DNA from 3 places in the Paenibacillus sp. FSL F4-0125 genome. Region 3 is predicted to be linked to each of the others. Evidence: riboswitches for the same ligand, from Rfam matches in the RefSeq annotation. Region 3 holds a riboswitch; each other region holds the start of a gene.

Region 1 (5,464 bases), 3.1 Mb from region 3:
AAAAAAAGGAATGTTCAGACTATCCGGTAATGTCGAATCTTTATATTCAGAAGGAGATCGAACGTCGATCACAGTGATCTGCTTCTTATTTTTTAGCATTCTTAATTCTTCCAGTGTAATATCCTGAAACAATGCACTCTCTCCTCTGGTGGCTAACTTCTTAAGTTGCCTCTAAGCTGACTCTATCATTATTGCGCAGCTATTACCGTAATCTGACCCGGATGTTCTTCTGTTACTTCTCCGATCAATGCCGCTTCTACACCTGCAGCTATCAGCTCTTGTAGCAAGGCTTCACTTTGTTCAGGAGCAACAGAAATCAACAGTCCGCCAGAAGTCACAGCATCACACAGAATATAACGGCTTAATTGGTCCATCTCTTCCGGATAAAGAATGCTGCCCTCCAAATGGGCAAAGTTATTCTTAGTTCCACCTGGAACAAATCCCTGCTCAGCCAGCTCTCTTACTCTTGGCAGCATCGGTACATCGCCTTGACGAATAATCAGTCCGTGGTTACTTCCTTTAGCCATTTCCGAGGCATGTCCCAACAGCCCAAATCCAGTAACATCCGTACAAGCGTGCACATCATACGGCTCCATGATTTCAGCCGCTTTTTTATTCAATGTAGACATCACTGTAGTGAGGCGTGTGGTTTCTTCTTCTGATAGCTGATCCTTCTTAATAGAAGTTGTTAAGATGCCCACACCGATAGGTTTCGTTAGTATCAGCTTATCCCCCACCTGCGCGCCTGCATTCGTTCTTACTTTGTCCGGATGCACCAGCCCCGTAACAGCCAATCCGAATTTAGGCTCTTTATCGTCGATAGAATGTCCACCTACAAGCGTCGCTCCTGCTTCCTGCACCTTGTCCGCTGCACCGCGCAAAATGTCACCGAGAATGCTTTTATCCAGAACAGAGATAGGAAAAGCTACAATATTAAGCACTGTAAGCGGCTTACCACCCATAGCATAAATGTCACTTAACGCATTGGCTGCTGCAATTTGCCCAAAGGAATAAGGGTCGTCCACGATCGGTGTGAAAAAATCAACAGTTTGCACTAATGCGAGTTCATCGCTTAAACGATACACGCCTGCATCATCACTAGTATCCAAACCTACAAGTAGATCCGGGTTAGGAACGGTTGGTGGCAGACTGCGAATAACCTGCATGAGATCGGCGGGACCGATTTTGCAGCCGCAGCCTCCTTTTGAAGATAATGAAGTCAATTTTATAGTTTCGGCTTGAGACATCATGACTCAGCTCCTTTAGATAGTTAATATCGAATATCTTTAATCTTACATCAGTAGACAGCAATGTACAAAATGCATAGGTACCGATTGGATTTCATTATTCTGTTCTTTGAGAAGTGCTATGAGTGGTATTCTTTCGATTAATAGTATGCTAAAGGCTGGCTCATTCGTAGATTTCGCTACTTTGAGCCAGCCTTTAGTTCGATACTCTGTACTTTAGGGAGGTTTTCCCTATACTACTATACAAAAGAACGTCCCACAGCCAGTTCATACTCCCAGCTATAGAAAGCCCTCATATCCTGCTTAAACGTTAGCCGGCCATTAAGACCCTGAAGAGGTTTATGCAATCTAAGGTGCTTTCTCCACTAGGATCAACTGATCTGCTGAGCATCCTGATGTTTCTCCAAAAAACGCTGAAGAATAGCATTAAATTTCTCCGGCTGACACAGATTACTAGGATCTAATGCGTTAGGAATGATTGCTAACTGAGCATGCGGCAGCTGAGACACCATATCCTTCATACAGTTGACACCAAATTCACTAAAGTCACCGACTATACATAACGCGGGACGGTTAAAAGATTTTAAGCATCTAGTGTAATCCACATGACTCGTAGCCAGCCTTTGGCGATACAATTCCCGCGGACGTTTGTCGAGAAGTCCTCTTCTAATCTCGTTATAGGCCAGGTTCCAGCGTTCGCGATACATCATACGAATCGAAGGCAGTACAAGCTCACTAGGAGCGTAATACATTAACCAACTACAATATGCAGCCATAAGCTGAATTTTACCTACTATTGTTGATGCATGACTTCTACAAAAGCTATCCGCGACAACAATCGCCTTTACCCGTTCCGGGTATTGTTTCGCAATATGTTGAACGACGATCCCCCCATAGGCGCTCCCGACAAAAACCGCCTCACGAATGCCCAAATCATTCAATAGCATAATTATATCTAGGCATTGCGTTTCAATAATCTCGTTTGGAGCCTGCAGCAATTCACCTGATTTGCCATTCCCCCGTAAATCGCACAGAATCACTTTATATTTATCAGAAAAATACTCTAATTGTGGTTTAAACATGCTATGTGTTAATCCATGTCCATGGATAAACACAACCGGAGTCCCTGTTCCAATGATTTCGTAATAGAGCGAAGTTCCATTCAGTTTAGCAATAGGCAAAATTAACACCTCTTTCACAGGTAGGTTCTATATCTATATGTGCTTATAAACGCAGCAAAAAACCACAGAGGGATTCTCTGTGGCTATTCATCATCAAATACGCCATTCATCCTCTCTCCATACGCTTACGAGGTTAGCTGTCGGATTCGGGCAGTGAGAGTTGCCCTACCTGTATGGATGCACTATTAAGCATCTGTAACAGGATTCACCCCATAACTAGTACCGACTGTCATATCGATTTCCAGTTGTTGGTTCCCCCGCTTTCCTTAACGGAAATTAAGCGGACTTCTTATGTAATTGTCAGTTATGTGATGAATCATACTCCGTGTAAGGTTTCTTGTAAAGTTGAGCCCTGGGCAAAATAATGATGAAAGCCATGCTTTTCATTTCATATTGAGCATACTCTTCGTTTTCTCTTTCTATTGCTCTTGTTTACTCGGTTTATTAAGAAAAAGCCGAGCGGTCATCAGAGATCAATCCCTGAACCACTCGGCTTCTATATACAATCATTCGGCTACAACAGATCGGCGTTTTTCAATGCATGCTCCCAGCTCGGAAAAAAGAACAGCGCACTTCTCATAAGATCAGGATCGCTTTGCTTCACTTGTTTTTTGCTGATCGAGCTTCCGTCAGTTTGAAGCTTTTTGATACGACTTAACACTTCATCAGCCTCCAAAGGAATTTCCATTGAAACACTCCTTTCTCAGTGACCTGGTTTCCAATCATTTTCTCCATAATATGCAAATTTATTCTTCATTTCGATTTATAAGGATTAAACCAGCTGATAGATCGGTTGTTCTGCAATAAAATAAGTAGGAATCGTTGGGTATTTCTCTGCCAAAACTTCAGCTAAATATTTCATTCCCGGGGCTTCACTCTCCGCATGACCTAACATAATCAGCGCATTCGATCTACCTTGATGTACTGCATCCCTCACATATTCCGGAGTTTCCCACTCTGGCCCTTCGCCAGCAATCAGTAAATCAAGATTGTGCTGATTAAAAAGAGGGATAGCCATTGTCCCGCCTCCTCTGTAACCCACTGATATCCCCACATGTCTGCATACCTGGGATAGGTCACCAGCAACACGTACATAGGGGATTCCTAGTTTTCTTTTTATGTACTGAGCCGCTTCACTTACTGTCATGGCAGGAATCGTAAGGATTGTAGCAGCGGGTTGCTGCTCATCCACATAAGCTGACCATTCAAGCTCTCGCAGCAAGCCCACCATGATCCCATCCGGTTTATGACAATGCCAATAATCATGATAACGAAAAATAGCCATTTCAGAACGTTTGATCAAACTCAGTTTCGTGCGATAAACAGCGTCATCCTCTAACCACTCACTTGTCTCATGGTGACTGTAATACACACCTTCATGTGTGATCAGCAAATTGGCGTTCATAGCCATCGCTCGTTCCACAACATATTGCGTAGCGCAAAATGCTGTAACTATCCCTGTAACCACCATTTCTGGATTTCCTGGCTGAAGTGTATCCACAGTCCCCTCTATCTGTTCCTCAGTTCCCATTAAATCTTCCAGTATTGTTCTTATCGTAATGTTCACCGTAACCATCCCTTTGAGTTTCATTCTTCTGATCTACAAACAAATAACCCACCCTTATTTAATATAAGGACGGGTTATTTTACTACTTGAGCAGCTTACCCGCTCTATAATTTTGGGGCAGAGCCGATAATACGGTGAAAGGCTGGCTTCGGATGATGCCCTTCATCGAATAAGAAGGGCCAGTTCTTCCGACCACGAACAGGGAAATCATCCAGCCAGGTATAGTCATCCGCCGCTCCCCAGAACGTGACTGAACTAATTACGTCACGGTATTCTCTCAGCAGTGCGAACATCGTTTCATATCGATCTGCTTGAAGTTCGAGCAGATCAGCAGGTACTGTCTTTAAGTCCATTCGTTTGTCTTCAAAACGGAACATGGATACATCCAGCTCAGTCAATTGAAGCTGAAGTCCTAACGAGGCATATTTCTCAATCGCAGCACGAATATCATCAAGATTCGGATCGTATAGATTCCAGTGTGCCTGCAATCCGACGCCATGGATCGGCACCTCTTGATCCAATAGCGACTTCACCAGTTCATAGATTTTATCGCGCTTTAAGGGATTGGATTCATTATAGTCATTGTAGAATAATAATGCCTTAGGATCAGCTTCATGGGCGAATTCAAATGCTTTAGCTATAAAATCCGGGCCAACAATGTCGAGCCACTTCGAATGGCGAAGAAGCTCTTCTCCTTCATCGGCAATAACTTCATTCACAACATCCCAAGCATAAATATCTTCCTTATAACGTCCTACAACGGTCTGAATATGTGATTTGACTCGTGCAAGCAAAATCTCTCTGCTTACAGGTCCTCCGTTCTTATCCTTAAACAACCAATCCGTAGTCTGATTGTGCCAGACCAAGGTATGTCCGCGCATCGCCATCTTATGTTTCCGGGCGAAGGCAACTAGCTGGTCTGCTGCCCTAAAGTTATAAATATCCTCAAGTGGATGTAGACTTTCAAATTTCATCTCATTCTCAGCAGTTATACTGTTGAAATGATAAGCAAGCAAGTGCTCCTGTGATTGTATCGTAAATGGGTTGACCGCTGCGCCAATCTTGAAATTCTCCGAGAACACTGTCTTTAGTGCAGGCTCTGAGTAATCGCTAGCTTGTCTCATCAAGTTCCCTCCCTACAAAAGCGTACATATTTAGCATTCTACTCATGATGATCGATAGTCGAACCAATCAAAGTAAGCAGGAACCCCCGCCACTTTGCCATGTCCTGTCGCATATAAGCCAACAAGAACACCGGTAAATCCGTTTCCTTTGACAGCTTGAGGGGATAATGGATAGGCTAGAGCCCTAGATAGCTCGATCCATTCCTGACCATCCAAAGAATAAAGTAAAGTGTATTCCGTTAGCTCCGCCTGAATTTTCAGATATAAACACCCAGCAATCGTTGGAATCTCTGCAGCCACATGTGTTGTTCCATCAACAGTTAAATAAGCTGTAATCACTCTATG
Region 2 (5,464 bases), 1.0 Mb from region 3:
AGGTGCAAAAGCAAAAACTATGGCCAGCGCTACACCTGCTCCCGCATTCAAGCCTAACAGACCTGAATCCGCCAGCGGGTTTCTTGTCATCCCTTGCATGATTGCCCCTGCTACTGCGAAGCAAGCACCGACCATAGCACCTGCTATCGCGCGTGGAAATCGCAGTTCTCTTATCACCTGATGCTGCTGTAAATCTGGATTGAAATGAAATATTGCTTCCCATACCGTAGCTAGCTTGATATTTGCCGCACCCACCGAGACTGAAAGTGCCAGTCCAAAGGCAATAGCAGCAAGTCCAATCACTAGAATACCCATTGCAGCTGCCGGTCGGGTATGTAGAGCTTTTTTTGTATCATTTTTATTGCGATGAGCGAAATCTGAGGGTGAAACCATGAGTCGTCTCCTTAATCGATAGTTACATTAGTCTATATGATAACAACAATCATTCTCATTATCGCAAAAAAAATTAGGTTGTACAATTGTAGGAGTAGTTTTTCCGTAATATGGGAATGGTTTATAAAAAAATGGTGCAGATCTTAGTATCCTAAGATACTTGATCTGCACGCCCTTCCCCACCAAAAGATCAGTCTCATTCATGGTGAATTACGACTTTTTATTTCACAAGACTTTTTAACACATCATCAATAATTTTACCGCCAGCGTTCGCACCACTGTATAACCAGCTGCTTGTTGAGCTCATTTCATGCACATTACCAGCTTTTACAGCCGGGATACCTTTCCAAATTGCACTGTCCAGGATCTCCGAACCCTCAGTCTTATCACTGTTTACAAGAATAATATGATCTGCCGTCAGCTCAGAAAGCTTCTCTAGTGAGATTGGATTCCAAATAGCTCTTGTGCCAACAGGAATTTCTGTTACTAAGTTAGGCAGCGTTACACCAAGGTCTGTGTATAACACAGCACCACTACTGCGTGTTTCATCTACAATATAGAAGTTCTTTTGTACCAACCATAAAATCGCCACGGACTCTTGACCAATAGCTCCTTTAAGCTCTTCTTTCGCAGCAGCCGCTTTGTCTTCATACTCTTTAATGGCTTTCTCTGCTTCAGGGGTCTTGTTCAGAATTTCACCAATCTTGAGCAGCGATTTACGCCAATCTTGATTTAGTTCATCCCCAATCACATAAGTCGGTGCAATCTTATTCAGTTGGTCGTAGATACCGTTCTGTACAGAAGACTCCGATGGGATGAGAATAAGATCCGGAGCAAAGCTGGTTACTGCCTCGAGCGGAAGATCGTAGCTAATGGTAGGCACATCTTTCAATTCAGCGGCCAGATAATCCTGAACACCATTCGGTACGGACCATTGTGCTACTGGAGTCACACCCAGAGTTACCAGAGCATCCTCCAAATAAGAACCCAGTACACGCGTTGGATTAGCCGGAATCGTTACTTCATGCCCCATTGCATCCGTTAACGTCTTAGGCGCTGCAGGAGCTTCTGTGGCTTCAGCAGTAGGTGCTGCTGTAGGCTCTGATCCTGTGTTTGATGCGTTACCGGAATTATTATTACCGCAAGCGGATAAAAATAGCACCATCACCATTAATCCGACCATCGTTAATTTCATGCTTCCAAATCTTTTTCTGTTAAACCAAAACATCTAATACCCTCCTAGTGTGTACAAGCTATGTTTTCTCAAAGATGTTGACTGTCTCTATCTCACTTTTAAATGATATTGATTCTCATTCTCTATGTCAACATATAAATTTTAAATTTTGTGGATTTGTAACAATTTCCTTCTTTAAAATACAAAAAAGGCTATATTCCGAACGTTCCGGATATAGCCTCTCCTTAAGGGTTCACTATTTATTCAAATGATAAGGGACAGTCGCTACCACAACATCTTTTGAATTCATTAGGTAAGAACGGATTAAAAAGCTGGTCTGATTATGAAGTACAGCTTGCCACCAATGCTTAGTGATAAATTGTGGGATCAGGATCGTGATATGATCCGTTGCTGCGGTCTTCCACTCCACTGTATCAATAAATTTCAGTAACGGACGAATAATACTGCGATATCTGGAACGGAGTACAATCAGGCGTACACCTGGGTTCCATTCCTCCCACCGTTGCTCCATCTTTTGGATGTCCTCTTCATCAAATCCAACATATACTGCTACAACATTATCCGTTAAAGACTTGGCATAGCTAATGGAATGCAGTACAGCACGTGTTACACCGGCAACAGGGACAACAACCGTGCTGCCTTTAATCAAAGGTTTATCTGTACTTGGACATATACGAAGCTCATCAGCAATATTCAAATAGTGCTTGTGGATACGGTAGAACACGAACATTACAGCAGGTAAGAAAATGAAAGCCATCCATACGCTTGAGAACTTAGTAATGATAAAAATAAGCGTAATCGTCAATGTAGTCAGCATACCAATGGTATTTACAACAAATCTTTTTTTCCATCCCGCTGGTTTGGTTTTAAACCAATGAACCATCATTCCTAGCTGAGACAATGTGAAAGGAATGAAGACACCAACCGCATAAAGAGGAATCAGGCTTTCTGTATTTCCGTGGAATGCAGCTACAAGCAGAGCTGACAGAACACCTAGAAAAATAATACCATTGGAGAAGCCTAGACGGTCACCACGAACCATAAAAGCATGCGGCATATATTTATCTTTTGCAAACATAAATGCAAGCAGCGGGAACGCTGAGTATGCCGTATTAGCCGCCAAGAACAAAATTACTGCTGTGATACCTTGAATGAAAAAATATAAAGTTCCGCGACCAAAGGTCGATTCAGCGATCTGAGAAACAACTGTGGCCTTTTCGTCAGGCACTATGCCGTACCAATACGCCAGGAGTGTGATGCCTGTGAACATAAATCCAAGTATAACTCCCATGACCATTAAGGTCTTGGCTGCATTCTTTTCTGCAGGTGCTTTAAAGTTTGGAATAGCATTAGATACAGCCTCTACACCCGTAAGAGCTGAACAGCCAGAACTGAAGGCTTTTAATAGTAGAAACAAACTAACATTAGAAACAGCAGCGCCAATTTCAGGGACATTCGCATGCACGCCACCTGCTGCATATTTAATAATACCGGAGATAATCAACACTACAATCGACACCACGAATAAATACACTGGGATTGCGATGAATGAAGCTGATTCTGTAACTCCGCGAAGATTAATTAAAGTAAGAAGAATAATAACGGATACTGCAATAAGAACGGTGTGATTATGAAGACTTGGAAAAGCCGATGTGATCGCATCCGTCCCTGCCGACGCACTAACAGCAACGGTCAGAATGTAATCCACTAACAAAGACCCTCCTGCTAAAAGCCCTGTCGGAACACCAAGATTACTCTTGGCAACGATGTAAGCTCCGCCTCCCTGAGGATAAGCGTAGATCGTCTGCCGATAGGATAAAATCAAGATGGCCAGCAGGCCCAATACGGCTAATGCAATTGGCAGGGAATACCAGATGGCAGTAAACCCTGCAGCCACTAGTACAATCAGAATTTGTTCCGTTCCGTAGGCTACAGACGAGAGCGCATCAGAAGACAGGACAGCCAGTGCTTTAACCTTGGATAACTTTTCATGATCGAGTTCGTTCGACTTCATCGGACGCCCGATCAATAGTCGTTTTACCTTGCTTACCATGGTGGATACAGTTCCTTTCTTTGGGAGCTGAAACGGAAATTCCGCGCGCTGTTTTCATTGGTGGATTTCATAAATGCAGACACTAAAAATAGCATACGGAAATGATCCGCATGCTATGCATGGTCATTATCCCACCTTTGCTTACGAGGTTAGCTGGCGGATTCGGGCTGTGGTATAGCCCTACGGTTTAAGTCCAATCGACCCATTCCGATTCACCCCATTGGCACGAATGCCAAGTTTGGTTCCCCCGTTTTTCCTAAGAAAATTCAGCGCATATTCAACTTCTCACAAGGTCTAATATTAGTCTACAAAGTGGTTACAGTAAAGCGTTGAAAAAAATGAAAAAAGAATGAAAAAACATCCAGTAAGCGCAAATACAGCGTCTTATTGGATGCTCTCTTTCATTCTCTTCAATTATCCCTCTGGATCGTGTTTTTAATCACTTTTCACATTTTTTCGGATCACTTAAAGTTAAAAAATCAAAATCCTAAACTTTCCTCTGTATCTAACTCCATCACTTCTTCTTCCTTACGTCCGTACCAAAGTAAAATACTAATTAAAGCAAAAGCGATTAACGCAAGGAATGGTATCGTAATGAATCCAAAAAAGTTCAAGTAATCCTTATTACAAGGAACACCAATTGTACAAGGAAGAACTTTACTTAACGCAGGAATTTTCTGTTCCGCATAATGATAGATCGAGATACTGCCACCAATCAAGCTTAGTGGAAGTACATAAGGGATAATCCGTTTATCCCCTCGAAACGTTGCAATTCCCAAGAGGAATAACTGAGGATACATGAAAATTCGCTGGAACCAGCAAAGCTTACAAGGTTCATATTTCAATACTTCGCTCAAATACAAGCTACCGGCAACAGCAACTAAAGAGACGAACCAGGCCAGATACAGGCAGTTACGCTTGCAAAAAGATAGGAACTTTGTCACTTTGCCTCCACAGCTTTTGCGGCGTCATTAATTTCAGTTGAAATCGCTTCAATGTTAAATGGATCCGCAGTCTTTACTCCATTGATGTAAAGGGATGGCGTTGTAGTTACCCCTGCTTCAGTAGCTAGCTGCATGCCCTTATTTAGGTCATCTGCATACGTACGATCCTTGATATCTTTACGTAGCAGTTCGTAATCGATAGCTAACTTCTCTTTCTCCGCAAGGCTTACTAAGAAATCTTCAGTTGCCCATTCTTCGCTCTCATCACCTTGCTGTGCATATACAGCATCGTAGAATTTCCAGAATTCATCTTTATTCTGATGATATACAGATAATGCAGCAAGTGAGGCAGTCTCAGAATCTGGACCAACGAAAGCCATATTTACAAAGTAGAGCGCTGCTTTTCCCTCGTTGACAAAATCTTGAACAATCTTCGGTTTAACTGAAGTTGCAAATTGGGAACACGCTGGACATTTTAAATCACCAAATTCAACAATTTTAACAGGTGCATCCTCTTTACCGACTCTAGGTAGCTCACTGTAATTGAATTCCACTGGTTCTCCCGTAGTGGCATTTTTTGCGGCATCTTTCGAAGCTAACATAAACAATCCAACAAAAATGATGACTACTAAAGCAATGGAACCAATAATTAAAATTCTCGTCTTCTGCTTTTGTTGCTCCTGTTCTACCCGCCGTTTCTCTTGTTTGCTTAGCTGGGGAACGCTTGTACTTTTATTAGGTTTACTCAAGGAGAATTCCTTTCTGTCCTCTGTGGACTAATGTAGTTTTTATCATATACATTTAAAATTATATAATTTTTAATCTCTTTTTGGCAAACAATACTGTAAATACACTGTAAAAAAAGACACAAGGCTACAG
Region 3 (5,464 bases):
TAGCGTTAAAGTAATGGGCAAAGAAATAAGAAATACCGGACCGGAGTATTTTGAGCAAATAGGGGTAGCTTTTGAGTTTCCAAATTTCTATTCGAAGTTTACTGCGCTGGAAAATTTGCAATTATTTCGGTCTTTGTATTCAGGGAGAACAGCGGAACCAGGACTTCTGTTAGAGCAAGTAAATCTCACAGAAGCGGCTAATCTGAAGGTCTCCCAGCTATCGAAGGGAATGAAGATGAGACTGAATTTCTGCAGAGCACTCTTAAATAACCCACAAATTCTATTTCTGGATGAACCCACTTCCGGGCTGGACCCCGTTAACGCTAAGAGAATGAAGGATTTAATTCTGGAAAAGAAGGCAACCGGAACAACAGTCATCATAACAACACACAATATGCAGGCCGCGGAGGAGCTCTGCGATAGAGTCGCTTTTATTGTAGACGGTCAGATTAAGTTGATTGATTCTCCTCGTGAGCTTAAGCTTCTAAATGGAAAAAAGCGAGTGCGGCTGGAATATCGCCTTCATAATGAAGTTAGAAATGAGGAATTCTCACTTGCTGATATAGGGGAGAACGAATATTTCTTAAAGCTTGTCCGTGAGTATCCAATAGAAACCATTCATTCGCTGGAGGCGTCTTTGGAACAAATATTCATTGACGTTACTGGGAGGCAGTTAACATGAGATTCAGATCTGCGTTTGCCTTTGACATCCGGTTTCAATGGCGGCATGGGTTTTATTGGATCTACATCATTATCTGTACGTTCTATCTGGTATTGCTACATCTTATTCCTAATCATTATCGGGAACAAACGATGCTGTTATTGACCTTTAGCGATCCTAGTGCCTTGGGGCTTATTCTGGCTGGTGGGATTGTGCTGCTGGAAAGAGACCAGGGTGTCCTTGATCCTTTATTCGTTACTCCGATTCGTGTTAGGGAATATTTACTTTCAAAAGCCGGCTCATTATCTGTACTGTCCCTCTTAGCCGCATGGGTTATTCATGCAGCAGCGAGTGGAGTTCCGCAATCCCCGATAGGATTTTCTATTGGAATCATTCTAACGTCAAGCTTTATGACGCTATTGTCGATTGGAGTAGTGGCTCGTTGCCAGACGATTAATGGTTTCATTTTACTCTCACAAGTATTCGTACTACCTTTCATACTGCCGTTACTTGGTTATTTTAAGATATGGAACTCCAATGTTTTTCTATTATTACCTACAGAAGGAACACTTCGCTTGTTGAGTTCGGGAACCTCAGCTATGTCACTTGGCAATTACATGTACTCCATATCGATATTACTGCTCTGGAATGTTGTGATATATGTCTGGGCAAAAAGGTCCTTCGAGCAACATGTAATGATGCGCATAGGCAAGGGAGGAGTCAAGAGATGAAGAAGTATCATACGCTTTTTCTAAGCGATATCCGTCATGCTGGGTTGGACCCGGTGCTTATGGTCGGGATCTTTGCTCCTTTAGCACTTTTAGTCGTCTCAAGATTTGGATTTCCAATAGCAGCAGAGTGGCTTACAAACGGTTATGCTTTCGATTTAAATGAATACAGTAGCTTTGCTGCGATTTTTTTAGTAATGACCTTTCCCATGCTGACCGGTATGATGACAGGTCTTTTAATGCTTGATGAACGTGATGAGAACATCATCTCTTATTACGCGGTTACGCCATTAATGCGTAAGGGGTACATGGTGTATCGTCTAGTTCTTCCATCTGTACTTTGTACACTTCTATCATTGGTGTATTTTGTAGTTTCAGGCTTATCTGACTTCCAATTGGAGCATATATACATTCTTTTATTATTAGCAATTGAAGCCCCTTGCTTTGCTTTATTTCTTGCTTCTTTTGCTGCAAATAAGGTAGAAGGCTTAGCTTTATCTAAGATAGGTGGTTTGTTTATAGCAGGGCCAATCGTAGCGTATTTTATTCCATCACCATGGCAATTCACAGGTGCGTGGATTCCTACGTATTGGCCTGCTAAGTTGTTTTTTGCTATAGAAGATGCTAGTGGTTTTAGTGTGATTGCATGCTTTATGGTGGGGCTTATATTTCATTTGAGTCTTCTGAGTATCTTGGTCAGGATTTATATAAAAAGAATTGATTGAATTATTTACAAATCAGATCCGCAGTCTTGTTTGATAACGCATTAACAGAAATAATAGCGTCATTTTTTTTCACAGGAGGGGTCCAATATTCCTCATTTCCGGGCAGGTCATCAAACCATTCTGCATCCTTAGGGCAATCTAGAATCATGAACTTTCCGTATTCCTGATCTCTGGATTGATGATATTTAAGATAGGCTTTTCCGTTATCAATGGCGAGAATTTCTATCTTTCCGGAGGTGTGTGACATGGATAGGCGTACTCTTTTGCCAAGTCCTGAGGTTCTGGCTTTGGCTTCTTCTACAATTTGATAGACTTGCTCAAGAGGTAATACAAAATCTCGGTTTCCGGCAACGGGACGATTCACGAAGAAGTAGTAAGGTGTTACGCCAGCCCATGAGAGTCGGTCTAGCAATTCTCCCAATATAACGGGATCATCATTGATGCCTTTAAGGACGGGGGTCTGATTTACGACAATTGCCCCAGCGTTGTGGAGGGCTTTAAATGCTTTTTTGGCTTCAGGTGTGATTTCACGAGGATGATTGATATGCGCCATAACATAAATTCGCTTGTCTTCGGTAGAGTAAGTACGAATCAGCTCCAGCAGCTCTTCGTCTTCAGAGATCCGCATCGGATTAAATACGGGAATCTTCGAACCTAATCTGATAATCTTGACATGCTCAATGCTTCTTAAGTTTTCAATAATGGATCTTAGCTTTGGTGTGGAGAGAATTAAACTGTCACCGCCCGTAAGAAGAACGTTGTTAATCTCAGGGTGGTTTGCAATATACTCCAGACCCGGAGAGACATCAGACATCGCTTCTTTCACGTCATTTCGGAACAGGCGTTTACGGAAGCAGTAGCGGCAATAGGCTCCGCAGACCTCGGATACAATCAGTAATGCTGTTGTTTTATACTTGTGCTGACAACCCGGCACCACATAATTCGTGTCTTCATCCGAAGCATCCCAACGTCCATATTCCAGCAGTTCACCTTCGTTAGGGATAACCAGTTTACGAATGGGATCATCTGGATCGTCCCAGTTGATCAAAGACAGATAGTAGTCATTCACACGAAAAACAAATTTGTCCGTGATTTCTTTCAAGTTCTCTTTTTCCAGATCAGACAACATAGCAATTTTGTTAATATCCGTGATGTACTTTACCTTTTGCACTTACATCTCTCCTTTGTCCCTTTGTGTGAGAAAAGAGGAAGCCTTAGTGTCAAAGGCCAATCTACTGCCAGCAGGGTCCAAAAAAACACAAAAAGAGACCCTTAGCAAGGGTCTCTGGTTATGTAAATAACATGAAAAGCAGACCCATCCACTGCTGACGAGGTTAGCTGACGGACTCGGGTAAGATGGTACCCTACATTCTAATGCTCAATGATTCGCCCCAATTAACTGGTTCCCCCGCTTTTCAACTGTAAAAGTTGGAAATTAAGCGTAGGTAAAGTATACCCCATGAAGTTTTGAAAAGTCAAAAGGGAATCCTAGATTCACCTTCAATTACTAGGGGTGCTTCCACTGAGCAGTTTAGGTAGAAGCGTTAGCAGCTTCTCCCGAGTTAACGCATCACTAGAGTTCCATTTGCTTCCGTCGAGCAGATAAACATGTCCCTGACGTACTGCCGGAAGACTTTTCCAAAGTGAACTGTCTAGTAGTCGTTCCATAGCAGCCAGTGAGTCTGGACGCTCAGGAATGAGCATGAAGATGTAATCACCAGTATAGGCAGGCAATCGCGCTGGATCAACTTCAGCGAACCCTAATTCTTCATCCAGTATGGCTTGAATCTCCTCTGTCGGTTGTAGACCACATGGGGCATAAAGCGCTGTGGAGAATCCGGACATTCCCATAGCATACAGATGATTTCCGTGGTCATAGACCAAAGCAGAGGCAGTCTCTCCGGCTTGGAGACTGGTCTCGTAAAGCTGCTGCCACATGGCAGCGTTTTTGATTGTAAATGATTCCAGCCACGCTTCGGCTTCGCGTTGTTTACCGAGCCAGCTGCCTAGTGTTCGCATTCGACTTTCGAGTGGCGCAAAGGAATCAAAGGTGAGTGTCGGGGCGATACCGGAAACGGTCCTATAGGCTCTTTCATCACTATTGGCCAAAATAATCAAATCTGGATTAAGTGAAGCGGTCAGCTGCGGGTCCAGCGGGAAACCAACATTGGCGAGCTTTTTAAGCCGATGTTTATAGACGCTGTTCCGCACGAATGCTTCATCTCCTCCGATGGGCTTCACGCCTAGTGCGAGAAGGTCGCCAAGTGTCTCTCCATGATAGACAATGCGTCTCGCTTGCTCTGGAATCTCCACTTCATGGCCTGTCCAATCTTTGACGGTAAGCTTACGACCTCGCTGATGCGCATATTGTCCGGGGGTAACTCCGGTTTTTTGCCGAAAGCGGCGGCTGAAATAATATTCATCGGAGAAGCCTACCAGTCTGGCGATTTCACGCAGCGGTTCCGTCGATTCCTGCAGGAAGCGCTTGGAATGACTAATGCGCAGATCGGTCAGGTACTCAAGTGGCTTTTTGCCGGTAAGCTGTTGAAAGATCGGTGTATACTGCCAGAACGATATCCCCGCCAGCTCAGCCAACTGCTTCACGCTGATGCTCTCTGTATAATGCTCCTCTATGAATTGTATAGTCATTTCTACGGATTCTGTGGGACTTGGTAGATGCTTGGAAGGATAATTATGCTCAAAAAATAGCAGCATCAATTCCTGGAATTTCAATTGTCGCTTGAATTGCTGCACATCATCGAAGCTATTCTTGTTCAGAAGCAAATCTTCCACAAGACGGAGTACCTTAGTGAACGGGTGGACAATTAATTCGCGTCTGCCTGAAAGTAGTTCGCCAGAATAACGTTCTGGATGCTCTTTTGTATAAATTGCTGAAAAGGTGATGAGATAATAATACATGGTCATTTCCTGATTGCTCGTACTATAGGAGATTCCGGGAGCTAGTAGATAACATTTATCTGTACTCAGCATCACGCTCTGATCATCGAGGTTCAGTTGCCCGTTTCCCCCGGTAAATACGAGAAGGGTGTAGTCATGAGTTGTACGTGATACAGGGCTTGAATCGGCAGCTTGAAGTATCAGTTCGGCATCAATCAGCTGAAACAGCAGGGAGTGGAGCGGGGGGCAGGACGATGATGTTTGCAGCATAGGTTCAGCCTCCGTTCTTTTGGTGAGAATGATTATCAATGAACTTATTGTATATAAAACAAAGAAGCATATCAACAGCTGTTGATATGCTTCTTGAAGTTTTCTATCAGCCGTGTGCTAAACACTCGATCATGGAGGGTTATTTCATATTCAATAGCTGAGGAATCTCGCCGAGCAGCCAT

What was found. Region 3 has a riboswitch for cyclic di-AMP ahead of NST74_RS11020 (KamA family radical SAM protein). Riboswitches for the same ligand answer to the same signal wherever they lie in the genome.
Region 1: another riboswitch for cyclic di-AMP. It lies ahead of NST74_RS25155 (alpha/beta fold hydrolase); the one in region 3 lies ahead of NST74_RS11020 (KamA family radical SAM protein).
Region 2: another riboswitch for cyclic di-AMP. It lies ahead of NST74_RS15950 (APC family permease); the one in region 3 lies ahead of NST74_RS11020 (KamA family radical SAM protein).

The regions. Positions count from the first base shown of each region.
Region 1 covers NZ_JBBOZJ010000001.1:5,673,356-5,678,819, forward strand. Annotated here, with positions in the region: gene mnmH (tRNA 2-selenouridine(34) synthase MnmH) at 1-132, opposite strand, end outside; gene selD (selenide, water dikinase SelD) at 189-1,250, opposite strand; gene NST74_RS25155 (alpha/beta fold hydrolase) at 1,619-2,428, opposite strand; cyclic di-AMP (ydaO/yuaA leader) riboswitch at 2,535-2,721, opposite strand; gene NST74_RS25160 (hypothetical protein) at 2,943-3,116, opposite strand; gene NST74_RS25165 (Nif3-like dinuclear metal center hexameric protein) at 3,201-3,995, opposite strand; gene NST74_RS25170 (endo-1,4-beta-xylanase) at 4,100-5,119, opposite strand; gene NST74_RS25175 (glycoside hydrolase family 43 protein) at 5,162-5,464, opposite strand, start outside.
Region 2 covers NZ_JBBOZJ010000001.1:3,616,133-3,621,596, forward strand. Annotated here, with positions in the region: gene NST74_RS15940 (FecCD family ABC transporter permease) at 1-393, opposite strand, end outside; gene NST74_RS15945 (iron-hydroxamate ABC transporter substrate-binding protein) at 614-1,621, opposite strand; gene NST74_RS15950 (APC family permease) at 1,824-3,641, opposite strand; cyclic di-AMP (ydaO/yuaA leader) riboswitch at 3,765-3,923, opposite strand; gene NST74_RS15955 (disulfide oxidoreductase) at 4,121-4,585, opposite strand; gene NST74_RS15960 (DsbA family protein) at 4,582-5,334, opposite strand.
Region 3 covers NZ_JBBOZJ010000001.1:2,578,151-2,583,614, forward strand. Annotated here, with positions in the region: gene NST74_RS11005 (ABC transporter ATP-binding protein) at 1-682, shown strand, start outside; gene NST74_RS11010 (fluoroquinolone export ABC transporter permease subunit) at 679-1,392, shown strand; gene NST74_RS11015 (hypothetical protein) at 1,389-2,114, shown strand; gene NST74_RS11020 (KamA family radical SAM protein) at 2,116-3,285, opposite strand; cyclic di-AMP (ydaO/yuaA leader) riboswitch at 3,423-3,566, opposite strand; gene NST74_RS11025 (AraC family transcriptional regulator) at 3,615-5,282, opposite strand; gene NST74_RS11030 (ABC transporter substrate-binding protein) at 5,422-5,464, opposite strand, start outside.